Regions from separate parts of the Nonomuraea sp. CA-143628 genome, predicted to be linked through region 1. Evidence: riboswitches for the same ligand, from Rfam matches in the RefSeq annotation. Region 1 holds a riboswitch; each other region holds the start of a gene.
What was found. Region 1 has a riboswitch for cyclic di-AMP ahead of ACQP2T_RS01890 (C40 family peptidase). Riboswitches for the same ligand answer to the same signal wherever they lie in the genome.
Positions count from the first base shown of each region.

Region 1 (9,400 bases):
GAAGCGGCTCGTGGTCGGCGGCATCGAGAAGGTCTTCGAGATCAACCGCAACTTCCGCAACGAGGGCGCGGACTCCACGCACAACCCCGAGTTCACCATGATCGAGGCGTACGGCACCTACCTCGACTACAACGACATGGCCGACCTTACCCAGCGGATGTACCAGAAGGCCGTCGTGGCCGCCCTGGGCACCTCTGTGGTCGTTCACGACGGCGTCGAGGTGGATCTGGGCATCCCGGAGTGGCCGCGCATCACCCTGTACGGGGCGGTGTCCGAGGCGCTCGGCGAGGAGATCACCACCGAGACCCCGCTGGAGCAGGTCCGGAAACTCGCCGACGGGCGCGAGATCCACTGGGACCCGAAGTGGGGCCAGGGCAAGCTCGTCCAGGAGATCTTCGAGGCCCTCGTCGAGCACACGCTCATCCAGCCGACGTTCGTCATGGACTACCCGCTGGAGACCTCCCCGCTGACCCGTCAGCACCGCGACAACCCGCTGCTGACCGAGAAGTGGGACCTCATCGGGTTCGGCACGGAGCTGGGCACCGCCTACTCCGAGCTCGTCGACCCGGTCGAGCAGCGCCGGCGCCTGGTGGAGCAGTCGCTGCTGGCCGCCGGAGGCGACCCTGAGGCCATGCAGCTCGACGAGGACTTCCTGCAGGCGCTGGAGTACGCCATGCCGCCCACGGGTGGCATGGGGGCCGGGATCGACCGGATGATCATGGCCTTCACCGGCAAGAGCATCCGGGAAACGATCTTGTTCCCGCTGGTCAAGCCGACCAACTGACCCACCTGCCACCGAAGGGTGTCGGCCCGGCTGCCACGCCGGGCCGCATCGGTTCTGTCGGCCCGGCTCCCACGACGGGCCGTACCCGTCCGGCTCGCCGGTTCGCGGGCGCTGTCGGCGGTGAGGTTGACAGCGGTCCAATCTCCTGCGGCGAGTAGGAGAACGCGGGCGGCGATTTCCGCCAGTTTCTTTACGCGAGCGACGACCTTCGCCAGTTTTTTGACGCGGGCCGACGCGGTGAGCCGGCCATCTCCCGACCGCCTGCGCCGGGCCGCGATGAGCGGCGCCCCCTATGGCGCATGAACCGTTCATGGTCTTTGGCACGCACTGCCGACCCGGCCGCGCGGGGGTACGAAGGAGTGCCCCAAGCAGCCACATTTCCGATATCTCGCATATTGAAGGCGAATAATATTCGCGTTTTGTGGATCTAAGCCCAGCGGGTCCACAGTGCCCCTGGGGAGAGGGCTGTAAGGGCGGCTGTGATCCCTCATCGAGCCCCGAAGTGTGCCGACATATGGCGAGTACTTCACATACTGCCGATCATGTCAATGGCGATGGTCAGAGAGCGGTATTCGCTGGCTTGACGACCTTTCCAGAATGCGTTTACCGTCTGCGAGGACGAGCAGCAGCCCTGCTCGGACATAGACGTCTCGAGTTCTGCTGTTGGGGGGAGGGCTCCCGATGTATGTGCTCACTGAGGGCGTCGAGCTTAGCCACGCGGATCTGGCGTTGCTGGCGGAGCTTGCCAAGGGGGTCACGGTTGATCGGGTTGGCAGACGACTGGATATCAGCGGGCGCACGGTACGCCGGAGACTTCGGGGTATCTGCGATCGCATCGGCGTCGCCACCGCGATCGAGGCCGTTGCCTGGGCCGCCCGCCGTCAGCTCATCTGACCGCTCTATCGGCCCAGCCGCCCGGGCTCCAGCCGTCAGAGTGCTTGTCGTGGTGTCCGGAGGTCAGTCGGCGATGCGTACGGCGCCCGCGAACGGACGGCGGGCGATGGACGCGATGCGTACGACGTCGCCGGTCTGCGGCGCGTGGACCATCATGCCGCCGCCGATGTAGATGCCGACGTGGTGCAGGTCGCCATAGAAGAAGACCAGGTCGCCGGCGCGCAGCTCCTCCTTGGAGATGTGCCGTCCGGCCGTCCACTGGTCGCCGGTGTAGTGCGGCAGTGAGATGCCCACCCGCTGGTAGGCCGCCATCACGAGGCCGGAGCAGTCGTACGAGGTCGGCCCCTCGGCGCCCCAGACGTACGGCTTGAGCTGCTGCGTGAGCGCCCACCTGGCGGCCGTGGCCGCCTTGCCGGCGCCGATGACCGGCAGGTCGACCCGCGTGGCCCGGGTGCCGGGACGGCCCGCCTCGCCGATCGCCCGCTTGAAGAGGCTGCTCTCGACCTTGGTGACGAGACTGGTGATCTTGTCGCGCTTGGTGCCGAGGTCCTCGACGATCTTCTGGACCTCGTCGATGCGCGTCTTGGCGCTGGCTCTGGCCTCCTCGGCGGCCTGCCTGGCCGTGGTCACCTGGTTGACCTCGAAGCCCTGCTGCTGCTCCAGCGCGTAGGTGGTGGCCGCCCGGTCGAGGAAGTTCTCGGGGTCGTCGGAGGTGGCGAAGTTGAGTGGCTGGCCGAAGCCGCCGTTGATGTAGGCGCTCTGGGCCAGCAGCGCGGCCTTGGCGTGCTTGGCGGCCAGATCGGCCTCGCTGGTGGACAGCGTCTTCTGGGCCGCCTCAGCCGTCTTCTTGGCGGTCTTGAGCTTCTCTCGCTGGCCGTTGAACTGCTCGCTGAGCGTCTCGATCTCGGTGTGGAGCTCCTCGGCCTGCTTGGACAGGTCCTTCAGCGAGGGCTTGGGATCGGCGACGGCGGAGCCGACGGGTATGGCGAAGAGGAGGGTGGCGATGGTCGCCGCGATGACACCCAGTCGGGTGGGGATCTTCCGGAGCTCCGGAGGGCGGGCGTGAGCGCCTGCCGGCTTCCCCTCGCGATCGCGGGTCTGCTTCACCAACCAGCTCCTCTCATCGGCGCCTACCGGGTTAGCTGACGGGTTCGGGCCGGAGCAGCCCTACCGAACGACTCGCTCGGATTCACCCCATGGGTGGTGGCGTCGGGATGAGGTCGCCACCGGCGGGTCCCCGGCTCCCCTTACGGGGATTGGGCGCGTCTCCACGCTGGCTCGCGTGAGTGACATCGTCGCTGGACACTAGTGCACTCCGGGTTCGTGCTCAACCAGAACTGCCAAGTCTGTAGAGGTTTCGCAACCGAAGGGTCACGAGGTGGTCTCGTGCCTGCCGGTGCTGAACAAACTTTATGTCCTTTTTGCACCAAGTTCGCCAAGACATGGAAGCCTGTCGGCCAAGGGGATCCCTCATCGTGCTCGATCAACCACGAGATGTCATGAGATGGGAGAGACGTCAGAGTTAGGGGGAGGCCGTAATCGGATCTGTACGCTGGAGACCCATGGAGCAGGTCGCCGAAGTGACAGTCCCGGACACGGAAGTCGTCGTCCGGCGTGCCCGCACGCCGGATGTCAGGACGATCCGTCTCCTGGTCGACACCTACGCGGGCGCCGGGCCCCGGCTTCTGGAGAAGGCCACCGTCACTCTGTACGAGGACGTGCAGGAGTTCTGGATCGCCGAGCGCGGCGGCCAAGTGGTCGGTTGCGGCGCGCTGCACGTGCTTTGGGAGGATCTCGCGGAGATTCGCACGGTGGCCGTCGATCCGGAGTTCCGAGGCTTCGGAATCGGGCACCGGATCGTCTCTTCCTTGATCAAAACGGCCCGGGAACTCGGCCTGCGCCGGGTTTTCTGTCTGACTTTTGAGGTGGATTTTTTCGCGAGGCATGGATTCCGTCCCGTACAGGGCACTCCGGTCTCACCCGAGGTCTATGCGGAGCTGCTGGCCTCGTACGACGAGGGTGTCGCCGAGTTCCTCGACCTCGAACACGTCAAGCCCAACACCCTGGGGAACACCCGCATGCTTCTCCACCTGACATCGGGTGACGCGGACCTTGACTAATGGGAAAGGTGATTGTTGATACCTATGTCGATACGTTGGGCAGCACAGGCATGTGTCCTGACACGTGCCACATGCGCACTCGAAGCGAGGTGACACGGTGAGCACCGGACAGCCGCCGTATCCACAGGACGAATCCGGCGAGAACTCTGCGCCTGGCGGATCTGAATACGGACATCACAACGCGGGCCGTCCCTATGGCGAGCCCGACCCGGATGCGACGGTCGTTGGCTACCGGGCGGACGACGCCTACGGTCAGCAACCCAACTACGGGCAACAGCAGCCGGGCTACGGCCAGCAGCCGCAGTACGGTCAGCAGCAGCAGCCGGGCTACGGCCAGCAGCCGCAGCAACCGCAGTACGGGCAACAGCCCCAGTACGGGCAGCAGCCCGGCTACGGCCAGCAACCGGAATACGGCCAGCAGCCCAGTTACGGTGGGCAACCCGGATACGGTCAGCAGCAGGCTTCGGGTCAGCAACCCGACTACGGCCAGCCCAACTACGGTCAGCAGCCGCAATCGCAACCCGGTTACGGCCAGCAACCGCAGTCTCAGCCTGGATACGGCCAGCAACCCAGTTACGGGCAGCAGCAGCCGTCCCAGCCGGGCTACGGGCAGCAGCAGCCGTCGCAACCCGGCTACGGGCAGCAGCAGTACGGCCAGCAGCCCCCGTCGGGCCAGCAGCCCGGCTATGGTCAGCAGCCCCAGTACGGCCAGCAGCCCGGTTATGGGCAGCAGCAGCCGTCCCAGCCGGGCTATGGCCAGCAGCAGCCGTCACAACCCGGCTACGGCCAGCAGCAGTACGGCCAGCCTGACTACGGTCAGCAGCAGCAGTACGGCCAGCCCGCCTACGGCCAGCCCCAGTACGGCCAGCAGCCCGGCTACGGGCAGCAGCAGCCGCACGGGGTCCAACCGCCCGGCGCCCCGGCCCCGCTCGCCGAGTGGTGGCAGCGGCTCGTGGCGAGGATCATCGACGGTGTCATCTTCGGCATCGCGAACTGGGTGATCGGTCTCGTCTTCGGGGCCATCCTGCTCTCCAGCTACAACTCCGTGACCGGCGTCTCAAGCGGCCTGCTGGGGGCGACCGCCTACGCTGCCGTCATCGCCATCGTGATGACGGCGGTGTACGTCGCCTACGAGTTCTTCATGACCAAGATGAGCGGCCAGACGGTCGGCAAGATGGTCATGGGGATCAAGATCGTGCCGACGGGCACCATGCTGCCTCCGGGCGGCCTGTCGAACGACGTGGCGCTCAAGCGGGCCGGCATCACCTGGGGTGGATACATCCTCGGCATCATCCCGTGGGTCGGGTCGCTGCTCGGCGGGATCGTCGTCGCCCTGAACGGCGCCTCCCAGCTCTGGGACAAGCCGCTGCAGCAGACGTTCGCCGACAAGTTCAGCAACACGGTGGTAGTGAAGATCAAGTAGTCTTCGCGGACGCGAAACAGAGGCCGGCCCGTGGCTGGCCTCTGTTTTGTATGTGCGGGCGGCGGCAAAATGGGTAGCGGTCGGTTCGCCGAAGGGGCGAGGTGGGTTATGACCGGGTTGCCGCCGTGGAGTGACGCCGTCCCCGCGGAATGGTGGGAACGCCTGGCCGCCCGGCTCATTGAAGCCCTCGTCTTCGGTGTCTTCTATTACATTCTGTTCGTCGCGCTGTGGGGCGGCTTCCGAACTGTCGGGTTGCTGGAGGTGTTCGACGGCCGGTTGCCCGGCGTGTTCGCCTGGCTGCTCGGTGGGCTGGGATATACGGTCTATGACTGGGCCGCGCATTCCATGAGCGGCCGTACGTTCGGCAAGGCGATCATGAGGATTCGCCTCGAACCGAGCGGCCTTCGGCGCGGTGCACTGCTGAAACGAGCCCTGGTCTATCCGGGAGCGGCGATGGTCATGGGCATTCCGGTGCTCAATGTGCTGGCCGGAATCTTCGTCTTCGGCGTCGGGATCCTCATCTTGATCGACAAGCCGCTGCAGCGTGGGCCGCACGACCGGCTCGCCGGAACGCGGGTGATCAAAGATCTCCGCTGAGCCTTGTGGGCCTGGACAGAAGTCTTTCCGCAAAATTTTCGCTTGATCCGGTAAGGAGCCTGGAGAGACTGGCATTAGGCTATGGGGCGTCCGGGTTGCCGGATGTTGGCGCACATGGCACATGGACGGCATCCATGTACCACTATGGTCAGGTGCGGGCGGTTGTCCACCTCGTGAGGCATGAGGGGCGCTCATGCCCAGGCCGCTTGTGGATAAAGCGCCCATCGAAACCCCCGTCCGCTGTGGAGGCGAGGACGAATGCAGGCCGTTACCGACGTATTGTCAGCGCTGATCCCGCCGGTGGTGGTGGGCGCCGCCTTCATCTTTGGCGTAGTGAAGTTGGTCCGATCCGAGGCCGCTGGACGCCGTCCAAACCCCCAGGATCAGGCCGAGAACCACAACTGAGCCGCAACTGAGCCGCCGCTCAGCAGAATCTCTCTAGCGCTGAATTGTCTCCGCGCCTTTCCGGGTATATGTTTGCCCTGGCGAATGAAACAATGCTCCGCGAAAGGATTGCGTAGATGGCCAAGCAGATCCAGGAGATTCTCATCGATGACCTCGATGGGGGCGAGGCCAATGAGACGGTCAGCTTCGCTATTGACGGCTCCTCCTATGAGATTGACCTGAGCGACCTTAACGCCAAGAAGCTGAGGGACGCGCTCACGCCTTTCGTACAGCACGCTCGTCGGTCCGGTGCCGTGACCACGCGTCGGCGCGGTCGCGGCGGGCAGCGTGCGATGAGCCGCGAGAAGAGCTCGGAGATCCGGCAGTGGGCCAAGGCTCACGGTCTGCCGGTGAGCGAGCGTGGCCGAATCGCCTCTACCGTGGTGGAGAAGTACGAACAAGCTCACTAGAGAGCCATCTCCTGACCATGCGCTTATGCCGCTCGCCTAAGAACCCCGGCGAACGCCATAAGCGCATGATCATTTATAGCTGTCTCTCAAATGCTGGACGGTTCGTGACGGCGATCTTCTAATCGCCCATATGTGATCATTTTGGGCTGCCCGCTCGGTCGATTCCGGGCGGTTTTCTGGCATGGTGCGTTCCAGCCCCCGTGTGGGCTCCCCGGTGCGGCGACGGTCTGGATCGGTAACCGTGACCGTCCGGATCGGTAACCTCGCTGACCGGACCGGCGATTTCGCGGCCCGCGCGTGCCGTCCCGGGATCGGGATTTCGCGGCCTGCCGGGTGCCGTGGTGCGATCGGGATTCCGCGACTCGCGAGTGCCGTACCACGATCGATTGGCGGCGGGCGCGCTTCCTTACATAGGATGTTCGGGTATGGCTCACGGATGAGGCATCGGCGATGCGCGGGCGGGCTCTCTCCCCGGCACCGGCCGCAAGCCGATCCATGTTGATCTGCCGACGTCGTGGCGACCAATTCCAGGCGCTTCACGAGAGCGTCCTAAACATCGTTCGCTTGCGGCGTATCGGGAACACGTAACCCCCGATCGGTAGTTGGATAGAGGGTGAACGCCCTGCTCCCGGGGAACGTCTCTGCTATAGAGCGTGTCAGTGGCAGTGGGCACGGTTCGCCGAGCCAGGGCTAGCATGCGGGATGACGGGACCGGATTTACCGGCCTGACTGACCGCTCTGTGAGGAGCGACGAGATGTTCGAGAGGTTCACCGACCGAGCAAGGCGGGTTGTCGTCTTGGCCCAAGAAGAGGCCAGGATGCTCAACCACAACTACATCGGCACTGAGCACATTCTTCTTGGTTTGATCCATGAAGGTGAGGGCGTAGCCGCCAAGGCTCTGGAGAGCCTGGGCATCAGCCTTGAAGGAGTGCGTCAGCAGGTCGAGGAGATCATCGGCCAGGGCCAGTCGGCTCCGTCGGGGCACATTCCGTTCACCCCGCGGGCCAAGAAGGTTCTTGAGCTGTCGCTCCGTGAGGCTTTGCAGCTGGGTCACAACTACATCGGCACCGAGCACATCCTGCTCGGGCTCATCCGTGAGGGTGAGGGTGTGGCCGCCCAGGTGCTGGTCAAGCTTGGAGCCGATCTCAACCGTGTCAGGCAGCAGGTCATCCAGTTGCTCCACGGTTACCAGGGCAAGGAGCCGGCCGCCGCGGGTGGCCCGCAGGAGTCGGCCCCGTCGACCTCCCTGGTGCTCGACCAGTTCGGCCGCAACCTGACCCAGGCCGCCCGCGAGGGCAAGCTGGATCCGGTAATCGGCCGTGAGAAGGAGATCGAGCGGGTCATGCAGGTCCTCTCCCGGAGGACCAAGAACAACCCGGTTCTGATCGGCGAGCCCGGCGTCGGCAAGACCGCCGTCGTCGAGGGCCTGTCACAGAAGATCGTCAGGGGCGAGGTGCCCGAGACGCTGAAGGACAAGCAGCTCTACACCCTTGACCTCGGCGCTCTGGTGGCGGGTTCGCGCTACCGCGGCGACTTCGAAGAGCGCCTGAAGAAGGTGCTCAAGGAGATCCGCACGCGCGGCGACATCATCCTGTTCATCGACGAGCTGCACACGCTCGTCGGCGCGGGCGCGGCCGAGGGCGCGATCGACGCCGCCAGCATCCTCAAGCCGATGCTGGCGCGTGGCGAGCTGCAGACCATCGGTGCCACGACCCTCGACGAATACCGCAAATACCTGGAGAAGGACGCCGCTCTGGAGCGGCGCTTCCAGCCGATCCAGGTGGCCGAGCCCTCGCTCAGCCACACGATCGAGATCCTCAAGGGTCTGCGCGACCGCTACGAGGCGCACCACCGGGTGTCCATCACCGACGGCGCGCTGGTGGCCGCCGCGCAGCTGGCCGATCGCTACATCAGCGACCGCTACCTGCCCGACAAGGCGATCGACCTCATCGACGAGGCGGGTTCGCGGATGCGCATCCGCCGGATGACCGCTCCGCCGGACCTGCGCGAATACGACGAGAAGATCGCCAACGTCCGCAGGGACAAGGAGTCCGCGATCGACGCGCAGGACTTCGAGAAGGCGGCCGCGCTCCGTGACCAGGAGAAGCAGCTCCAGCTCAAGCGCGAGCGGCGCGAGAAGGAGTGGAAGGCCGGCGACATGGACGTCGTGGCCGAGGTCACCGAGGAGCTCATCGCCGAGGTCCTGGCGACGGCCACCGGCATCCCGGTCTTCAAGCTGACCGAGGAGGAGTCGCAGCGCCTGCTCCGCATGGAGGAGGAGCTGCACAAGCGGATCATCGGCCAGGACGACGCCATCAAGGGCCTGTCCAGGTCGATCCGGCGCACCCGCGCCGGGCTGAAGGACCCGCGCCGTCCCGGTGGCTCGTTCATCTTCGCCGGCCCGTCCGGTGTCGGTAAGACCGAGCTGTCCAAGGCGCTGGCGGAGTTCCTCTTCGGTGACGAAGACGCTCTGATCAGCCTGGACATGTCTGAGTTCATGGAGAAGCACACCGTCTCCCGGCTGTTCGGCTCGCCTCCCGGCTACGTCGGCTACGAGGAGGGCGGCCAGCTCACCGAGAAGGTGCGGCGCAAGCCGTTCTCCGTGGTCCTGTTCGACGAGATCGAGAAGGCCCACCCCGACATCTTCAACTCGCTGCTGCAGATCCTGGAAGACGGTCGCCTGACCGACGCCCAGGGCCGGGTGGTCGACTTCAAGAACACGGTCAT
Region 1 is NZ_CP192072.1:387,344-396,743, forward strand. Features, by position in the region: gene lysX (bifunctional lysylphosphatidylglycerol synthetase/lysine--tRNA ligase LysX) at 1-784, shown strand, start outside; gene ACQP2T_RS01885 (LuxR C-terminal-related transcriptional regulator) at 1,466-1,678, shown strand; gene ACQP2T_RS01890 (C40 family peptidase) at 1,742-2,785, opposite strand; cyclic di-AMP (ydaO/yuaA leader) riboswitch at 2,791-2,951, opposite strand; gene ACQP2T_RS01895 (amino-acid N-acetyltransferase) at 3,241-3,798, shown strand; gene ACQP2T_RS01900 (RDD family protein) at 3,896-5,221, shown strand; gene ACQP2T_RS01905 (RDD family protein) at 5,330-5,818, shown strand; gene ACQP2T_RS01910 (histone-like nucleoid-structuring protein Lsr2) at 6,340-6,672, shown strand; gene ACQP2T_RS01915 (ATP-dependent Clp protease ATP-binding subunit) at 7,428-9,400, shown strand, end outside.

Region 2 (9,400 bases), 2.8 Mb from region 1:
CTCTCCTCCGACCTGTCGGGAGAGAAGAAGGTCGCCTTCCTGGTGAACCTGCTGGCCGGTTTCAACCTGGCGATCGGCATGTTCAACCTGATCCCGCTGCTGCCGCTCGACGGCGGTCACATCGCGGGCGGCCTCTGGGAGGGCCTCAAGCGCGCCTACGCCCGCGTCACGCGGCGTCCCGAGCCCGCGTACGTGGACATCGCCAAGGTGCTGCCGCTCACCTACGCCCTGGCCTTCGTCATGATCATCATGGCCGGCCTGCTCGTCTACGCCGACCTGATCAACCCGCTCACGCTCACCGGCTGACCGGCCGGCGGTTGTCAGGGTCGGCAGGAGCTCAGCGTCGCGCACAGGGTGTCGATCTCCTCGTCGGTGTTGTAGTAGTGCACCGATGCCCGCACCACGGCGGGGAGATCGCGGGCGCCCAGGTCGTAGCGGGCGGAGGTGACCGCTGAGACGCTGGTGTTGATGCCTGCCGCTGCGAGATGACGCTGGACGTCGGCGGCGGGCACGCCGTCGACGGTGAAGGTGACGATGCCGCACAAGCGCCGGCCTCGGTCTCGGACGGTCACTCCGGGCAGTTGCGCGAGCCGGTCCCGCAGTCGTACGGCGAGGGCGGTCACCCGGTCCTCGATCGCTTCGATGCCCCAGCTCAGGGCGTAGTCCACGGCCACGCCGAGGCCGATCTTGCCCGCTTGGTTGGTCTCCCAGTTCTCGAACCGGCGGGCGTCGGGGCGGATTTCGTACGTCTGCGCGTCGGTCCAGGTGGCGGCGTGCAGGTCGAGGAAAGGCGGCTCCAGCATCTCGATGAACCGGTCGGAGACGTAGAGGAAGCCGGTGCCGCGTGGCCCGCGCAAGAACTTGCGCCCGGTCGCCGACAGCATGTCGCAGCCGATGTCCGCGACGTCGACGGGCAGTTGCCCGACGGACTGGCAGGCGTCGAGCAGGAACGGGACGCCGGCGGCGCGGGTCAGCCGGCCGATCTCGGCCGCGGGGTTGACCAGGCCGCTCTGGGTCGGCACGTGGGTGACGGCGACAAGTTTGACGGCGTCGTCCAGGCGCCGCTCCAGATCCATGATCGACAGTTGACCGTGCTCGTCGTCTTCGACCACCTCGACCTGGGCGCCGGTGCGGCGGGCGACCTGGAGGAAGGCGATGACGTTGCTGGCGTACTCGGCGCGGGAGGTCAGGATGCGGTCGCCCGGCCGGAAGCGCATCGCGTAGAAGGCCATGTCCCAGGCGCGGGTGGCGTTCTCGACCACGGCGACCTCGTGCGGCCGGCAGCCGATCAGGCGGGCGATCGACTGGTAGACGGCGTTCACCTTCGGGGCCGCGGCCGCGGCGGCCTCGTATCCGCCGATCCGCGCCTCCAGCTGAAGGTGATCGATGACGGCGTCGAGCACCGGCGCCGGAGCGAGTGCCGCGCCGGCGTTGTTGAGATGTACGACGTTGGCGCACCCGGGGGTCTCCTGGCGGGCGCGGGACACGTTCACTGGTACCGGCATGGCACTCCTACTCGCGTTGGTCATAGTGAGGTACTCAGGGCAGGCGAGGGCCGGCGTCTCGCTGGTCGGCGAGCCAGGACTCCAGCTCGTCGGCTCGCCGTGGCAGGCCGGCGGACAGGTTGACCGCGCCCTCGGCGGTGACCAGGACGTCGTCCTCCAGCCGGATGCCGACCCCGCGCAGCTCGGCCGGCACCAGGTCGTCGTCGGGCTGGAAGTACAGCCCCGGTTCGACGGTCAGCACGTTTCCCTCACTGAGCTCGCCCTCGCGATAGTGGTCCGGGCGGGCGGCGGCGCAGTCGTGCACGTCGATGCCGAGCATGTGGCCGAAGCTGTGCAGCGTCCAGCGCCGGTAGAGCATGGAGCCGGGGTCCATCGCCTCGTCGGCGCTCACCTGTAGGACGCCCAGCTCCACCAGGCCCTCGGCGAGCACGCGCATGCAGGTGAGATGGACGTCGGCGAACCGCACGCCGGGTTTGACGGCCTCCAGGCCGGCCTGCTGGGAGGCGTGGACGATGTCGTAGACCGCGCGCTGGAGCGGGGAGAAGGTCCCCGAGACGGGCAGGGTACGCGTCACGTCGGCGGTGTAGAGGTGGTTGTTCTCCACGCCCATGTCCATCAGCAGCAGTTCGCCGGGTGCGGTGCGGCCGTCGTTGCGCTTCCAGCACAAGATCGTGGCGTGCGGACCGGCGCCGACGATCGAGCCGTATCCGACGTCGTTGCCGTCGTGGCGGGCCCGCAGGCCGAAGACGCCTTCGATGAGGCGCTCGGACACGCCGCGGTCGGCCGGCAGCGCGCGGGCGACGTCCTCGAAGCCGCGGATGGTGGCCTCGACAGCGTCCCGCAGTTGGGCGATCTCCCACTCGTCCTTGACGAGTTTCAGCTCGGCGATCGTCGCCGCGAGCTCACGGTCCCGGGCGTCCACGGCGGGCACGGCCGCGTCGACCCGGGGGTCCAGGCCGCGCAGCACGCGGGTACGGCCGGGCGCGCAGCGGGCCAGGGCGGCGTCGAGGTCGGCGAGCGGGGCCGTTTCGATGACCAGTTCGGCGCTCTTCTCCGCCAGGGTACGGCGGCGGCCGGCCCACAGTTCGCCATCCCGGTCCCGGAAGAACTCGTCGGTCTCGCGGGAGGAGCGCTGCCTGGTGTACAGGACGACGTCGTGGCCGCTACCGGCCGGCCGCAGGACCAGCACACCGTCAGGGTCGTGATCGCCGGTGAGGTAGGCGAAGTCGCTTCCTGGGCGGAAGGGATAGAGCGTGTCATTGGCGCGCACCTTGCTCGGCCCGGTGGGGATGACGAGCGTTTCCCCGGGGTAGGTGGCGGACAGCGCGGCACGGCGCCGGGCGTAGTGGGGCGTCGCCGGACGGGCTCGTACCTCGATCGGATGGTCTTGCCAGCCGGTCCGCATGAACTCCAGCAGCTTGTCCGGGAAGTCGGGGTCGTGCGACGCCGTACGCGCCGTCGCGAAGTGGCTCTCGCCTCGGTTCGACATCAACGCCTCCAATCCTGCGTGCTCACCTTCGTGAGCACGCGATTGGTAGTATGTACTATTGCATGCTATTTGCAACAGCGACTTCATGGCATTAAATGCGAGACGCGGCTGCCCTCCTCGACGCAGCTGTGAGCCAGATCACGGTTGAGGTTGACCTTGGGTCAGGGTGGAAGCTCGGCGCAGCGGCACGACGCCGCCCCGGACCTAACACACTCGAAGGATCGAACCACCATGACGATCACCCTTTCCGACCAGGACAAGAGCACCCTGCGGACCGCCGCGTACGGCGCCGTGTCGCTGATGGCCGCCGCCGGCGCCGCCGGCATGCCCCACAAGATGGCCGCCAACGGCAGCATCGCGCTGGGCTCGGCCACCGGTCTGATCGGGCACGTGCTCGCCGACCATCCCAAGGGCAAGGACCTGGCCGGCAGGTCCGTGGCCGAGATCGCCGACCGCGTGCTGCCGGCCCTGACCGCGGCCATGAGCCTGCTGGGGAAGCAGGACCCGGCCGAGGCCGACAACTTCCGCGGCGCCGTTCTCATCGCCGTCGAAACCGCCCGGATTCACCAGGACCAGCCGAGCCCTGCCGCGGCCGAGATGGCCCGCAAGATCACCGCAGCCCTCGACGCCGCCAGGGCAGCCGCCGCAGGCAGCGGGGCCGGGCAGGATCGCCCGGAGCTGCGGAAGGCGATCGAGGAGATCGTCGATTCCGGATTCGTCGGGGTGTCGCTGCGCGTGCACGATGAGCGGGGCGAGTGGGCCGGCAGCGCCGGGGCGGCCGAGCTGGGCGGGACCGCCAAACCCCCGATCAACGGACATGTCCGGATCGGCAGCACCACCAAGACCTTCACCGCGACCCTGGTGCTGCAACTGGTGGCCGAGGGCAAGGTCGAGCTGGACACCCCGGCGGCGCACTACCTGCCCGAGTTCGGGCTTGACGAGCGGATCACGGTGCGGATGCTGTTGCAGCACACCAGCGGGCTGTTCAACTTCAGCGGCGAGGTCTACGACGACGGGACGGTCGTCATGGGGATCCCCATCCCCTACGGCACCACGGGCAAGGAGTGGGTGGACAACCGGCTCAAGACCTACCGGCCGGAGGAACTGGTACGTCTGGCGTTGTCCAAGCCCGCGCGGTTCGAGCCGGGCACGGGCTGGAGCTACTCCAACACCAACTACGTGCTGGCCAGGCTGCTGATCGAGAAGGTCACCGGCCGTTCGGTCACCGAGGAGCTGCGCCGGCTGATCCTGGAGCCGCTCGGGCTGTCGGGCACCATGGTGCCCGACGCCTCACCGGAGATCCCCGCGCCGCACGCCCACGCCTACTACCGGTACGAGGACGCCGGTGAGCAGAAGACGATCGACATCACCCGCCAGAACCCCTCGTGGATCTCCGCCGGTGGTGACATGATCTCCACCCTCCAGGACCTCCACACGTTCGTCTCCGCGCTGCTGGGCGGCAGGCTCCTGCCGGCCCCGCTGCTGGCCGAGATGTGCGCCCCGCGCCCGACGGGCATCCCGAACATGGACTACGGCCTGGGAGTGTTCGTGGTGACCACGGACGGCGGCACGGTCATCTCCCACAACGGCGCCGCCGTGGGCCACGCGGCGCTGATGTCCAGCACACCTGACGGCAGCAAGACCCTCGTCGCCGCACTGAACTGCGTGGACGACGCCGACCTGTCCATCGCGGCGGCATTCCAGAACGCTCAGCAACGGCTCCTCAACGAGGTGTTCGGTGGTGGGCAGGCCGATCCGGCTTAGTCGCCGAGCTGGAGTACAAGGCAGGATTTGGCAGATGAACGGAGTCACGATCGGGCAGGCGGCGGCATTCGTCGATGTCACGGTGAAGACGGTGCGGCACTACCACAAGCTCGGCTTGGTGAAGGAGCCGGAACGCGACAGCTCCGGCTACCGGAGATACGGATCGGCCGAGTTGTTGCGGCTTGTGCAGGTGCGGACGCTGGCCGCCGCCGGGGTGCCCTTGGCCGAGATCGGGTCCCTGCTCGACGCTGACCCCGCGTTGTTCGCCGCCGCGCTCGCCGACGTCGAGCGGCAGCTCGACGATCGGATCGAGGAGTTGATCGCGCGGCGTGACACGCTGCGCCGGCTCGCCGACGGTGACCGGGCGCTGCTGCCCGACCGTGCTGTGGCGCTGCTGGAGCGGCTGTCCGGCCTCGGCTTCTCCGCGGCGGACGCGGCGGCCGCGCGGGAGGGCTGGGTGCTGGCCAGGGCCCTGGTCCCCGAGGGCTTCGACGACTACCTGTCTCATCTCGAGCATGCCCTCGAAGACACCCGGTTCGTCGCCTTGATCAAGCGTGGCGCCGAAGCCGCGGACTGGGAACCGGACGATCCGCGCATCGCCGAGCTCGCCACCGCGATGGCCGACCACTTCCTCGCCAATCCCGCACACCTGAAGATCGTGACCGGCCTGCAAGCCCGCACCGAGGCCGCGACCCGATACGAGCTGATCGCCCATCACGGCGAAGAGCGGGGATCGGCCGCGGCCCAGGGGATCGCGCTCGTCGAGACCAAGCTCCGCGCCGCCGGTGTCCGCATCCCCAGACCAGGCACCCACTGACCGCGCCCGGCCGGGCAGATCTAGAACATCGAGATGTGCACGTGGTCGAGGTGGTTCTGGGTGATGCTGCCGCGGTCGGACATCGAGCTCCACCCCGAGCCCTGGTTGATGCGCTGCTTCCAGATCACGTACTTGACCCCGAGCTTGTCCTTGTTCTCCAGCGCCCAGGCCGCCACGCGGTCGCCGAGTGCCTGGTTGGCCGCGCTGGGCATGCTGCCGCCGGTGCTCATCATGAAGTCGCACGCGCGCCCCAGCGGGTGCTCGCCGCCGCCGCCGTCCGAGCGGAAGCAGCCCACCTCGTACGGCAGCGCGAAGTCCTTCTGGATCAGCCCGCGGATCACCCGCATCCGGGCGGTGATGTTGTCGGTGCCTGAGGGCAGTTCGGGCGCCCAGCTGCCGTCCGAGCGGCGGCCGGGGCCGAACGGGATGAGGCCCTTCAGCTTCTTCTGGATGTCCTTGATGACGCCCTGCGCGTCGTCCCGCTGCTTGGCCACGTTGGCCGCGTCCTCGCGGATCTTCGCCTCCAGGGCGGTCGCCTGGTCCGCGGCCGCCTTCTTCTCGTCACGGGCGGTGGCCACGCCCTGCACGACCGCCTGTTGCTCGGCCGCGAGGTGGTCCAGCAACGCCGCGCTGGAGGCATCGGTCGGCAGAGTGAGGTTCGGCAGCGCGCCGGTGCCGTTCTGGTACTGCAGGCGCGCGAGCTCGGTGACCCGTTTCTGGGCTGTGACGAGCTGGGCCTCCGCCGTGGCCAGCCGTTTCTTGGTCGTTTCCGAATCCTGCTTGGCCTTGGCGAGTTCGACGCGCTTGAGGTTGTAGGTCTCGATGAGCTTGTCGACCTTCTTGTCCAGCTGCTTCAGTTCCGCGCGGAGCTGGGCCTCGCTGGGCTTGGGGGCGGCGGCGGCGGGCGTGGCCGTGAAGGCGCCGAAGGCCATGGAAGCGGTGGTGATGAGAGTGATGGCGAGACTCGAGGGGGACGCAGCCGCCACGAAGGGTTCCTCTCCCTATGCCGGCCGGGTTAGCTGACGGGTTCGGGCAGGGAGATGCCGCCTTACCACCTGAGTGGATTCACCCCAAGACGCGATGGGTCCCCGGCTCCCGGGCCACGCACCCGGGATTAGGCCAGCACCGACCGTTTCGGCCGGCGCTGAAAAGGGATATTAGTGGTAAATCCAAGGTCATGCGACTCCAAGCGGAAACCAATTAGAGATCTACCTGTGATTTAAGCATGCGTGCGGCTTCCTCCGGCAGGACATCGTTGACGAACGCGCCCATGGCCGACTCCGAGCCCGCCAGATACTTGAGTTTCCCGGGCGCCCGTCTGATGCTGAACAGCTCCAGGTGCAGATAGGCCAGGTCACGATCCTGCCGCACCGGTGCCTGGTGCCAGGCCGAGATGTACGGCATGGCGACGCCGAACAGCCCGTCGAGCGCCCGCAGCACGGAGGTGTAGAGCGGGGCGAAGGCGGCGCGTTCCTCCTCCGACAGCGCGGCCAGGTCCGGCACCTGCCGGTGCGGATAGACGTGCACCTCGAACGGCCAGCGGGCGGCGGCGGGCACGAACGCCGTCCACAGCTCGTTGGCCGCCACCACGCGCACCCCGGCGGCCCGCTCGGCCGCCAGCACGTCGGCGAAGAGGTTGCCGCCCCGATGCCGGGCGGCCGCGCCGAGCTGGAGCTTGGTCCGCGGGGTCACGTACGGGTAGGCGTAGATCTGCCCGTGCGGGTGTGGCAGCGTGATGCCGATCTCCTCGCCCCGGTTCTCGAAGCAGAACACCTGCTCGACGCCCTCGATCGCGGACAACTCGGCCGTACGGTCGGCCCACGCCTCCATGACCAGGCCCACCTGCTCGTCGGAGAGCCGCGAGAACGACGACGAATGCTCAGAGGTGAAGCACACCACCTCACACCGCCCCACCCCCGGCCGGACCTCACTCAGCCCCCCGACGTCCCCGTAAGTCCCGAAATTTCCGGAAAACGAGGGGAAGCGGTTCTCGAACACCGCCACGTCATAGTCGTACGCCGGGATCTCCGAAGCCCTCGTCTCGGACGACGGGCACAGCGGGCACTCGTCGGCAGGGGGCAGGAACGTACGCGTCTGGCGGTGCCCCGCCATCGCGATCCACTCCTCGGTGAGCGGGTCGTAGCGCAGCTCCGACGCCATCGGCCTGGGGTCGAGCGCCCGCCGGTCGATCGCGCTCCGGTCGGCGTCGTCGCGCCGGTCGAAGTAGATCAGCTCTCGGCCGTCGGCCAGGTGGGTGATGGTGCGTTTCACTGCGAGTCCTCCGCGATGATCAGTTCGCCGGCGCGTTCGCCCAGCTCCATGCGTGCTTCCTCGGGCAGCCCCGAGTCGCTGATGACCGCGTCCGCCTCGGTCAGATCGGCGATCGTGCTGATGCCGACCGTGTTCCACTTGGTGTGGTCGGCCGGGATGACCAGCCGGTGCGCCGCGTGCACCAGCTCCCTGTCGGTCTCCGACTCCAGCAGGTTGGGCGTGGTGAACCCGGCCCGCACGCTCATCCCGTGCACGCCGAGGAACAGCGTGTCCACGTGCAGCCGCCGGATCGCGGCCACCGCGACCGGGCCGACGAGGGCGTCGGACGGCGTGCGCACGCCGCCGGTCAGCACGACCGTGCGGTCGGCGCGCGGGTTGCGGTGGAAGACGTCGGCCACCGGGATCGAATTGGTGATGACCGTGAGCTCGGGCACCGAGATGAGGTGGTGGGCCAGGGCCCAGGTGGTGGTCCCGGCCGACAGTGCGACCGCGGTGCCGGGCCGGACGAACTGGGCGGCGCGGCGCGCGATGGCCTCCTTCTCCTGCTGCTGGCGGGCGGACTTGGCGGTGAAGCCCGGCTCCTCGGTCGAGCCGGGACCCAGCGCGGTCGCGCCGCCGTGCACCTTCTCCAGCAGCCCGCGCTCGGCGAGCACTTCGAGGTCGCGGCGGACCGTCATGTCGGAGACGCCGAGCTCGCGAACGAGGTCGGCCACCCGAACGCCGCCGCTGCTGCGCACGCGTTCGAGAATCGCCTGCTGGCGCTGCTGTGCGAGCACGCCCCCGCTCCTTCCAACAGATTCCACCAAATTATGACACGACTTTGTTGGGGAATGTTAGGTCGTACGGGTTGTGCGGTAGACCACAGCGCGAGACGTTGGGAAGCGGACCGATCACTGGAGGTATCCATGGCGAAGCGATCACGCAAGACCAAGGCGCGCAAGAAGAAGAAGGCCAACCACGGCAAGCGCCCGAACGCGAACTGACGGCCGGGCCCGGCCGCGGTGAGCTCCGTTCGTTCACCCCGGCCGGTGCGACGGCTCAGCTCGGGAGGCCGTGCAGGGCCTCGTCGATGCGCTCCTGCGGGAGCGGGTAGTCCTCCATGCTCCCCGACAGGTAGCGGTCATAGGCGGCCAGATCGAAGTGGCCGTGCCCGCACAACGCGGTCAGGATCACCTTCTCCTCGCCGCTCTCCCTGCACCGCAGCGCCTCGGCGATGGTCTCGGCCAGCGCGTGCGTCGGCTCGGGCGCGGGGACGATGCCCTCAGTACGGGCGAAGCGCACACCAGCCTCGAAGCACTCGGTCTGTGACCTGGTCACCGCCTCGAACAGGCCCAGCTCGTACATGTGCGACAGCAACGGCGACATGCCGTGATAACGCAGCCCGCCCGCGTGGATCGGGTCGGGCACGAACCCGTGGCCCAGCGTGTGCATCTTGAGCAGCGGCGTGAAGCCCGCCGCGTCGCCGAAGTCGTAGGCGTAGACGCCCCGCGTGAACGACGGGCACGCCTCGGGCTCGACGGCGCGCAGCGTGACGTCGAGGTTGCCGGCCAGCTT
Region 2 is NZ_CP192072.1:3,180,269-3,189,668, forward strand. Features, by position in the region: gene ACQP2T_RS14865 (M50 family metallopeptidase) at 1-306, shown strand, start outside; gene ACQP2T_RS14870 (aminotransferase class V-fold PLP-dependent enzyme) at 321-1,505, opposite strand; gene ACQP2T_RS14875 (aminopeptidase P family protein) at 1,540-2,994, opposite strand; gene ACQP2T_RS14880 (serine hydrolase domain-containing protein) at 3,226-4,758, shown strand; gene ACQP2T_RS14885 (MerR family transcriptional regulator) at 4,793-5,575, shown strand; gene ACQP2T_RS14890 (coiled-coil domain-containing protein) at 5,596-6,561, opposite strand; cyclic di-AMP (ydaO/yuaA leader) riboswitch at 6,566-6,706, opposite strand; gene galT (galactose-1-phosphate uridylyltransferase) at 6,776-7,846, opposite strand; gene ACQP2T_RS14900 (DeoR/GlpR family DNA-binding transcription regulator) at 7,843-8,622, opposite strand; gene ACQP2T_RS14905 (50S ribosomal protein bL37) at 8,752-8,829, shown strand; gene ACQP2T_RS14910 (TrpB-like pyridoxal phosphate-dependent enzyme) at 8,885-9,400, opposite strand, start outside.
Region 2: it holds a riboswitch for cyclic di-AMP, as region 1 does, so the genes downstream of both, ACQP2T_RS14890 (coiled-coil domain-containing protein) here and ACQP2T_RS01890 (C40 family peptidase) in region 1, are expected to answer to the same signal.

Region 3 (9,400 bases), 5.3 Mb from region 1:
GACCCGGACCAGCACGGCCGCGACTCCGGTGGCGAAGACCAGGCGGAGCACGGTGATGATGACGACCAGCCACACGGTGTTGTAGGCCGCTGTCCGGGCCAGCGGATCGCCCCAGAGGAGGAAGACGTAGTTGCGCAGTCCGACCCACACCGGAGTGTTGAGCAGGTCGTAGCGGGTGAAGGAGTAGTAGACCAGCGCGACGAGCGGGTAGCCGACGAACAGCGCCAATCCGGCCAGCGCCGGGGCCATGAAAGCCAGCGGCCGTATCCAGTGTCCCGGCCGCGGCCGGATCCACCTGGTGAATCCGGCCACATGCGTGGTGCGTGGTGTAGCGGTCATCAGCGCTCAGCTGCCGAGTTGCGCGTCGGCGTCGATCTGCGCGCCCGTCTTGGCCAGTCCCGCCTTCAGGTCGGGGACGCCCCCGCCCTGAAAGGCGATGGAGAAGTCCTCGGCGGTCTTGAGGTAGGCGCCGCCGTTCGCGCTGGCCGGGTTCGTGGCCAGGTTCGGGTTGGCGAAGATGTCGAGGAAGGTCTTGAAGTGGGCATCCTTCTGCAGCGTCGGATCCTGCAGCGCGGGGACCGTGGACGGGACGTTCTTGAGGCCATGGGCCAGTTCCTGCAGAGCGCCGGAATCCGTCGACAGATACTTGACCAGTTCCCAGCCGGCACCGGCGTTCTCGGCGCCCTTGGGAATCCCGATGATCGTGCCGGTGGTGTAGCCACCCCCATAGAGCTGAGGCTTGTTGTCCGCGACCGGGAACGGAGCCGTGGCGTAGTCCAGCTTGGGTGCCTCGGCCTCGATGAAGGCGGTGCGGAACTCGCCGTCCATCGCCATGGCGATCTGCCCCTTTTCGAAGGCATGATCCGGTGAGTACTCCTGGCCGAGACCGGCCGTGAACTTCGCCAGCTTGTCGCGCCCGTAGAAGTCGGTGAACTTCTTCCCCCACTCAAGCATCGCCTGCCATTGGGGATCGGTGCCGAGAGCGGACTTTCCGTCCTGGCCCGCCCACTGGGCGCCCCAGTTGGCCGCCCACATCTGCACGTGGTTGGCGTAGAAGCCGATCGTGGGCACGAAGCCGGCGACCTTGATGGACCCGTCGGGGTTTCGCACCGTCAGCTTCTTGGCGTATTCGAACAGCTCCGACATCGTCTTCGGGGGCGCGCTGATGCCGGCCTTGGCGAACATCGCCTTGTTGTAGTAGAGGCCGTACACGTCGGCGAGCAGCGGCATCGCGCAGCGCGTGCCCTTGAATTCGGTGTACGCGCGGGTGGCGGCGGGAAGCTGGTTCAGGTCCACCTTGTCGCGGGCGATGTAGGCCTTGAGGTCCTGCCAGGCACCGCTGGAACAGAACTGGCCGATGTTGTCGGTGGAGAAGGAGATGGCGACGTCTGGAGGGTTTCCTCCTCTGATCGCCTGGGCGACCTTGTCGTCGTCCTGGCTGCCCTGGTTCTTGACAGTGATGTTCGGGTGCTTGGCCTGGAAACCGTCCAGCACCTTCTGGAGCACTCCCAGCTCGCGACCGCTGAACTTGCTCCACACGCTGAGGGAAACTTTCTCGTCGGCGCTCGGCGCGGCGGCCGTACCCGATGAGCCCGTCTCCGCACCACACGCACTCGCGAGGAGCGCGAATGCCGCACACGCCGCCGCGACACCGATTCGTCGCATCGAAACCCTCCAAGGGGGGTGAACTGCTGACCCGCCGCCATGGTCAGGTCAAGGGGTGAGGCTGCCGTCAGGGATGGATGGCGAACACCTCTTCGCGCGCTCCGGCCAATGCCAGCCGCAGCGCGCCTGAGCGAACCGGGTTGCCGGTCAGCAGGCTTGGTTGAATCGTTGGCCGGGGAAGGACGAGTTCGCCCAGTTCCTCGGTGACCAGGCCGCACAGGACGCTGCCGCCGGCCCTGCCGACGTCGCCTGTGAGAACCACCAGTTCGGGATCGATCACGGACACCACACCTGCGACGGCCAGTGCCACCCGGCGCGCCAGGTCACGGAGGAAGGCCGACCGGGCGACAGGGTCCGCGTCGAGATCCTCCGCGAGAAGCTTCTCCAGATCGTCTCCGGCGAGCCCGTGCGCGTGAGCCAGTTCCATCACCGCCCGGATACCGAGCACGTCACCGATGCGCCGGCCACCGCCTGCGCCGGAGGGCGGGCAGGGCATCCAGTCGATCTCGCCGGCACCACCGGACGCGCCCCGTAACAAACGCCCGCCCGAGACCACCGCGGCACCGATCCCGCGCCCCATCCAGATCAGCACGAAGTCGTCGACCCCGACGGCTTGGCCGATCGCCATCTCGTCGAGGGCGACCAGGTTGACGTCGTTCTCGACGGCCACCGACGTGGCGAGCGCTCCCGACAGCCGATCCAGGACGTCAAAGCCCTGCCACGGCGGCAGGTGCGGGGCGAAGCCCAGGTGCCCGGTGCGCGCGTCCACGGAACCGGGCACTCCCACGACGACCCTGTGTAGTTGCCCAGGGGTCAGGCCGACCTCGGCGGTGGCGGCCGAGACCGCACGGCACAGATCCTCGACGTCGAGATCCGCCTCCTCGCCGGGACGGTATTGGTGCTCGGCGACGATCTCCCCACAGATGTCGGAGACCGCTATGTCCAGCGCGCGCGGGGTGAGGTCGACCGCCGCCACGTAGGCCAGCGCGCCGTTGACCGCCCAGCGTTGCGCGCGCGGCCCTTTGCCGCCCTCCCGGAGCCCCGCGCGCCGTACGTGACCACTTTCCGCCAGCCGAAGCAGGAGGTCGGCCGTCGCCGGTTTCGACAGGCCGATGTGTGATTCCAGCTCCAACCGGGTCAGCGGCCCTCGATCGAGCAGAGCCAGCAGCGCCGCGCGGTCGTTGATCCGGCGCAGCAGCTGAGGGCTTCCCCCTCGCTGTTCCACGTGGGACTCCCTTACTATCTGGGAACTTCCCAGACTATTGCCGAGGAATGTACCTCATGCACATCGGCCCACGTCAAGAGGCCATCGCAAGGGAATCGAACGTGCCGCTGCTGTTCGGCATGTCACGCGAGGTGAAGGTGACCCCGGCTCGCCGAGCCGGGGTTGGGAAGCCGGCCTACCTTCGGATCTATTCGACCGCGGTGACCGTGACGGCGTTGCTCAACGCCGATCTGTTGCCCGCGGCGTCCACTGCCCGCATTGTCAGCGTGACCGGTCCGGGCGCGTCGGCGTAGGCGAAGGCCACGGAGCTGTTCGGGAATTGGGGCGGATGAACGGGTTGATGGCGCTCTCGAAGACGCCGTCGAGATAGAGCTCGTACGTGATCGCGGCCTTCGGGGTGACATCGTCCGTCGAGAGCGAGTAACTGAACATCAACTCGAGGAACGGCTGCTCGAAGGCCGAAAGGATGGTCGGGGCGCTGGGCGGGGTGGTGTCGGTGCCGGCGGAGGCCGGTCCGGCGAAGACCGAGGCGGCGAGCGTGGTGCCTAAGAGCAGGACGATTGCGCGACGAGACATGGCTGATTCCCATCTGCCCATGAACAACGGCACGTGCGACGTTCGCCCCTCAACACGGGCCTGACTGATGGATGGTTCAATCCCGCGGCCGGTCAGCGTTCGACCGCGAGGGTGACGCCCAGACCGATGAACACGCTCCCGGTCGCGGCGTCGAGCCGGCGGCGCACCGCCTGACGGCCGCGCAGCCAGCCACCGATCCGCCCGGCCAGCACGCCGACCGTCGCGTCGGCCAGGAACTCCAGGACGATCAGGACGGCGCCGAGGATGGCGAACTGCAGCCAGACCGGCCCCGCCGCGGGATCGATGAACTGCGGAAGGAAAGCGATCATGAACGTGAACGTCTGCGGATTGGCCATGGAGGAGACCACGCCGTTGAGGAAGGCACGCCGGCCGGACATTCCGCGACCGGCCGGATCGTCGGCTTGGCTGTTCTTGCGCTTGCGGATCGTCTGGATGCCCAGGTAGATCAGGTACGCGGCGCCGGCGAGCCGCAGCACCGTGAACACGACCGGGAACGTCGTCAGCAGCACGGCGAGCCCGGCGGCGGCCGCGGCGACGTACAACGCGTCACCCGTGATCACGCCGACCGTGGCCAGCAGCCCGGCGCGGGGGCCTCCCCGCAGGCCGCATCCCAGCACGAACAGCATGTCGGGCCCGGGGGTGATCAGAGCGACGATAGTGGTCGCGGTGAATACGGCGAGCAGGTGGGGATCGATCGGCATGCGACGATCTTTCCACCTCCGGTGCTGGCGCGCTGCTCAAGGGGTGTCAGAGGCGCCAGGCCGCCTGTCAGGCGGCGTAGTGCGGGTAGCCGTAGCCGACGACCTGGGAGGTGGGACGGACACGCTGCTCGACCTTGCCGTTGCCGGTGTTGCCCTCGATCGTGGAGATCGTGCCGTCGCCGTTGTCCTTGACCACGAAGCCGACGTGGCTGATGGAGCTCAGGTCCTTGCTGCCGCTCCAGGAGTAGAAGACCACGGCGCCGGGCTTGGCCACGGTGCCCCAGCGGTGGTTGGCGGCGAACCACTTGGCGTGGGCGACGGTGTAGGCGTCCCAGCCGACCTGGGAGCGGGCGCCAGTCTCCTCGCCGACCCAGGAGACGAACATCGAGCACCAGGCGGCGTTCAGGTAGTCCTGCCTGCTGCCGCCGTCACGCTGGACGGTCTCGGCGGCGCGGGCCGAGTTCATGTACCACTTCTGGAACTTGGTGCCGCCGCCGTTGGCGTCCTCGGACGTGCCGACCTGGGCCTTGGCCAGGTTCAGGACCTGCTGGGCGGTGGCGTTCACCTTGGCCTCGCCGTTCCTGCCGCCCTGCGCGGAGGCCGGGGCGGCCTGAACCGCGGCGGGGGTGTGCCCTGCGGGGGCCGTGGCGGCGTTCGCCGCGGTGTGGGCGCCGAGGGCGGCGGCGGTGAGGGTCGCGCCGAGCGCGATCTTGGCATAGCTGATCTTGGGGGTGCGGATAATGATGATGACTCCTTGCTTCCATTCCGCTTACCGGGTTAGCTGACGGGCTCGGGCGTGGAAGCTGCCCTACGGCACGTTGACGTGCCGATTAGCCCCGATCGAGACATGGGTCCCCGGTCCCGCGCACAGGCGGGTTCAGCGGTCACAGGTGATCGCCTGTGATGCATGTGATGGGTATGACGTCCGTACTCGGACATTGGCGGCGCGGCCAGAGGGATACTCACCGTCTAGGCCAGGCGCACAGATGGGTACAACGCACCCCTGACCTGGGTAATTCCATCGCAATGAAATCGCCACGCACAGCCCGACCGGCTCGCCGATCCGTCAAGTAGCGGGTTGAAGTCGCCCCGGGTCGCATCTGGAAAAGGTTCGCGTACGGTCTGTCGAATTCGCCTCGCCCGTCCGACGTAGAGGCGTACCGACCGGACAGACAGCCAAGGAGACCCTCATGGCCCAGTACGCGATCCTCATCTTCGACAACGCCGGAGCCGGGGACTACACCCCCGAGCAGCAGGCGGCCAGCCAGCGGCACGCCGACGACCTCGTCGACTCCGGCGCCATGATCGCGGCGTACGCGCTGCGGTCCGCCGACACCGCCACCTCGTTGCGCGGCGACGTGATCACCGACGGGCCCTTCATCGACGCTAAAGAGGTCATCGCCGGCGTCTGCGTCATCGAGGCCCCCGACCTGGACGCCGCCCTGGACCTGGCGCGTCGCAACCCCGCCGTCCAGTGGGGTCGTGGCGGCGTCGAGGTGCGCCCCGTCGCGGGCGGCATCGCGCCCACCACTCGATGACGGCCGCGGGACACCCGGAGACGGGGCAGGAGGTGGCTGACGCGCATCGGCGCGAGTGGGCTTTCGTGCTCGCCGCGACGGTGCGCGTCGCGCAGGACCTGGACCTGGCCGAGGAGTGCGTACAGGAGGCGTACGCCGCGGCACTCTCGGTCTGGGAACGCGACGGGATCCCCGCCAACCCCGCGGCGTGGCTCACCACCACGGCCAAGCGCCGGGCGATGGACGCGATCCGCCGCGAGCGGACCTTCCGCTCGAAGATGCCCTTGCTGGTGGAGTCCGAAGAGCTCGCCCCGCACAGGCCGGCGGACCGTGATGCGGCGAAACTGGAGGATGCCGTACCCGATGAACGGCTGCGGCTCATCTTCACCTGCTGCCACCCCGCGCTCGCGCAGGAGGCGCGGCTCGCGCTCACGCTACGGCTGGTGTGCGGGCTGCCGACCCCGGACGTCGCCCGGGCGCTGCTGGTGTCGGAGCAGACGATGGCCGCCCGCATCACCCGGGCCAAGAAGAAGATCTCCGTCGCCCGCATCCCCTATCGGGTGCCGCGCCCGGCGGAACTGCCGGACCGGCTGGCAGCCGTACTCGGCGTGCTCCACCTGCTGTTCAGCGCCGGGCACACGGCCCCCTCGGGCCCCGCGCTCATGCGCACCGACCTGGCCGACCGCGCGCTGCACCTGGCCCGCGCGCTGCGAGAGCTCATGCCCGACGAGCCAGAGGTACGAGGGCTGCTGGCACTGCTCGTGGTCACCGACGCCCGGCGCGCGACCCGGACGGGCGCTGACGGCCGGTTGCTGCGGCTTGAGGAGCAGGACCGCTCGCGGTGGGACCGCGGCGCGCTGGCCGAGGCGCACGACCTGGTCGTGGCCGGGTTGCGCGGCGGCCACGCCGGGCGCTACCTGCTGCAGGCGGCGATCGCCCTGCTGTACGCCGAGGCGCCGTCGTACGAGCGGACGGACTGGCCGCAGATCGTGGCACTGTACGACAGACTGCTGGCGCTCTGGCCTTCACCGGTCGTCGCGCTGAACCGGGCCGTGCCGGTGTCGATGCTCCATGGACCGGCGGTCGCACTGACGCTGGTGGAGACGCTGGAGCAGGATGGCCGGCTCTCCCGGTACCAGTACCTGCCGGCGATCAAGGCGGATCTGCTGCGGCGACTCGGCCGTACGGACGAGGCGGCGACCGCGTACCGGCAGGCGCTGGAGCTGACCGACAACGAGGTCGAGCGGGCCTTCCTCGAGGGGCGTCTAACTGATCAGGGGAACAGCCCAACGTAAGGGCCAAGTGCTTGCTGACCGACTGCCTGGTCATGTCCAGTCCGGCGCACAGCTCATGCGCGGTCATCCCTGACTGCGGCTAATGCCGCCTTCCTCATCGGTGTGCGGGTCCGCGGGTATGACCTCGCCGCCTGTGCCCAGCAGGCGGCGCAGCTCGTCGTACTCGATCGGACGCCCGAGCCGGAGGGCGGCGTACTCGCCTGCGGCGCCGCCCTGCGCGGCGAGTTCGGCGCACGCCGCGTGCCACTCATCGTGGGCCCTCCGCACGGCCTGGGCCGCGTTGGGGCTCTCAAGGTCCGACAGGTCACGGAGACGGATATAAGCGTCATAAGCCTCCCGCTCGGCGGCGGATCCCTCGGCGGGCGGCGGCAGCCGCTCGCCGAGCAGTTCGAGGAAGACCCTGGAGCGGCCCAGCTCGGAGAACTGCCAGGCGGTGACCGCGGTGCCGCCGTCCCCGGGTGCCTGCGGCGCGGTCGAGGCGAACAGCCACACACCCAGGTCGTACAGGCCGCTGATCGAGCCGCCCGCGCTGATCCGCAGGTCGGGGCTAAGGGAGCGCCCGCGTACGTCCTCCGCCGAGCGCACCGCCTCAAGCAGGCTGTCCCTGGCTGCCTCCATGTCGCCCACGGACCTGGCGAGCTGGGACAGCCCTGTCAGCGCGTTCATCTCCCATGTCACCTGCCCGGCCGAGCGGGCGCGCAGCGCGGCTTCGGCGAACAGCGCGGCGGCCTCGGCGGGGCGGCCCTCAGTCACGAGATCGTCGGCGCGCAGCGTGAGGTCGCGGATGGGATTGCCCCAAGCGGGGAAGGGCGCGGGAGTGCGCCGGGACAGCCACGAGCGCATCTGCCTGTCCAGGTTCGTGTGCCCGCGCACGCCCATCAGCAGCGCGAAGGGATGGTTGATGAACGTGAGCGCCTGCTCCCGTCCCCAGGCCAGCCGCTCCCTGATCCCGCCGCGGCGGATCGCCATGGCCCGCGCCTCCAGCCGGCGTGCGCCCTCCTCGTCACCGCGCTGCTGCGTGATCACCGCCAGGCCCATGAGCGCGTTTCTCCGCAGGTACGGGCTGTCGTCCGGCGAGAGGAGCTCGTGGTCCAGGTCCACCGGGCTGAGACCGTGCCTGGCGATCAGACGGCTCCAGGCGGTGTGCCGGGCCTGGGCCGCCATCCGCGGCAGGCCCAGGGCGGAGAAGCGGCGGGCGCACTCCCGCCAGGTGGCCAGCACCTCGTCCTCCAGCCCGAGATACTGGTAGATCTCCGCTCGTAGCCACAGACAGCAGGTGCGCTGGATCTCCTGGTGCCGCGCCAGCCGCCCGGTGGTCCGCGGCACGACCGCCGCGTCGACCAGGTCCAAAGCGAGCTCGGCCAGCTCGACACGGCGCAGCGCCGTCTCAGCCGACACGGAGCCGACGGTGAGCCGCGCGTCCAGCAGCAGCGCGGAGATCAACGCGTAGTCGGGCCTACGGCGGCGGGTCAGGAAACCGTCGTGCAGCCACTCACCGAGATTCTCGGCCGTGATCATCCGTACGTCGGATTGTTGTGCCTGAGGAGTGCCGACGGCGATCCTTTGGAGCGTCTCGGCCGTCTCCACCAGGCACAGCGCGAGCGCGGGCCCGGCCAGCCGGGGGTCGGGGTACGCCACGTACGCCAGCAGGAACGGCGTCCACGCGTAACGCAGCAGCACGGTCGCCAGCATCGAGCAGAGCGCCAGCGGGGCCCGCAAGGGTTTCGGCACCCTGGCCACGGCGCGGAAGGTGCCGACCCCGACCTGCAACAACAGCACGGCGGCCACCAGGAACACCCCGTTGAACGCCGTGGCCCAGGCCGTCGTCGCCCAGGCCGAGGCCAGCCACTCTCCGGCAGGGGAGAAGGCCAGCAGCGCGCCGGCCGCGAGCACGATGATCTCTCCCCAGCGCCGCAGCCGGGCCCGCTTGCGGACCAGGCCGCGCCAGGCCGTCATCCTGCCCGCCACGTGCCCGCTGACCAGCAGACCGGCCAGCAGGGGCAGCCAGGCGGCGCCCCCGCCCGTGCGGGCCGCCGCCCACACGCCGAGCGCGGCAGGCGTCACGCAGCCGATCCGCCGTGCCCACGCTGACACTCGGTCGGCCCGCCCCGGCGGCCGGATCAGCAGACCGTGGTCAGGTAACGCCCGCTTGTCACCCACTGGAGGGATTTCCCCGCGAACGCCGCCGTTCACGCCCGATCACGAATGCGTCTCTCGCCCTTCTCAGAACGATCCGGTGGGGATAGCTTCTGCGTGGCGGCGGAAGAACCAGCGCGGAGGGCCATGCCAAGGCGTTTGCGTGTCCGGATCGGCGACCCCTGGACGCCCAACCTGGCCCGTGCGCGGCGGCGCCTGGCCCGCGGGCGGCCGCAGGACGCGGCCCGCGAATACCGGCAGGCG
Region 3 is NZ_CP192072.1:8,866,160-8,875,559, reverse strand. Features, by position in the region: gene ACQP2T_RS40395 (carbohydrate ABC transporter permease) at 1-339, opposite strand, end outside; gene ACQP2T_RS40390 (ABC transporter substrate-binding protein) at 346-1,665, opposite strand; gene ACQP2T_RS40385 (ROK family protein) at 1,733-2,890, opposite strand; gene ACQP2T_RS40380 (hypothetical protein) at 2,947-3,183, shown strand; gene ACQP2T_RS40375 (hypothetical protein) at 3,152-3,466, opposite strand; gene ACQP2T_RS40370 (LysE family translocator) at 3,559-4,188, opposite strand; gene ACQP2T_RS40365 (CHAP domain-containing protein) at 4,256-4,753, opposite strand; cyclic di-AMP (ydaO/yuaA leader) riboswitch at 4,940-5,081, opposite strand; gene ACQP2T_RS40360 (YciI family protein) at 5,379-5,726, shown strand; gene ACQP2T_RS40355 (RNA polymerase sigma factor) at 5,759-7,000, shown strand; gene ACQP2T_RS40350 (hypothetical protein) at 7,064-9,160, opposite strand; gene ACQP2T_RS40345 (CHAT domain-containing protein) at 9,284-9,400, shown strand, end outside.
Region 3: it holds a riboswitch for cyclic di-AMP, as region 1 does, so the genes downstream of both, ACQP2T_RS40365 (CHAP domain-containing protein) here and ACQP2T_RS01890 (C40 family peptidase) in region 1, are expected to answer to the same signal.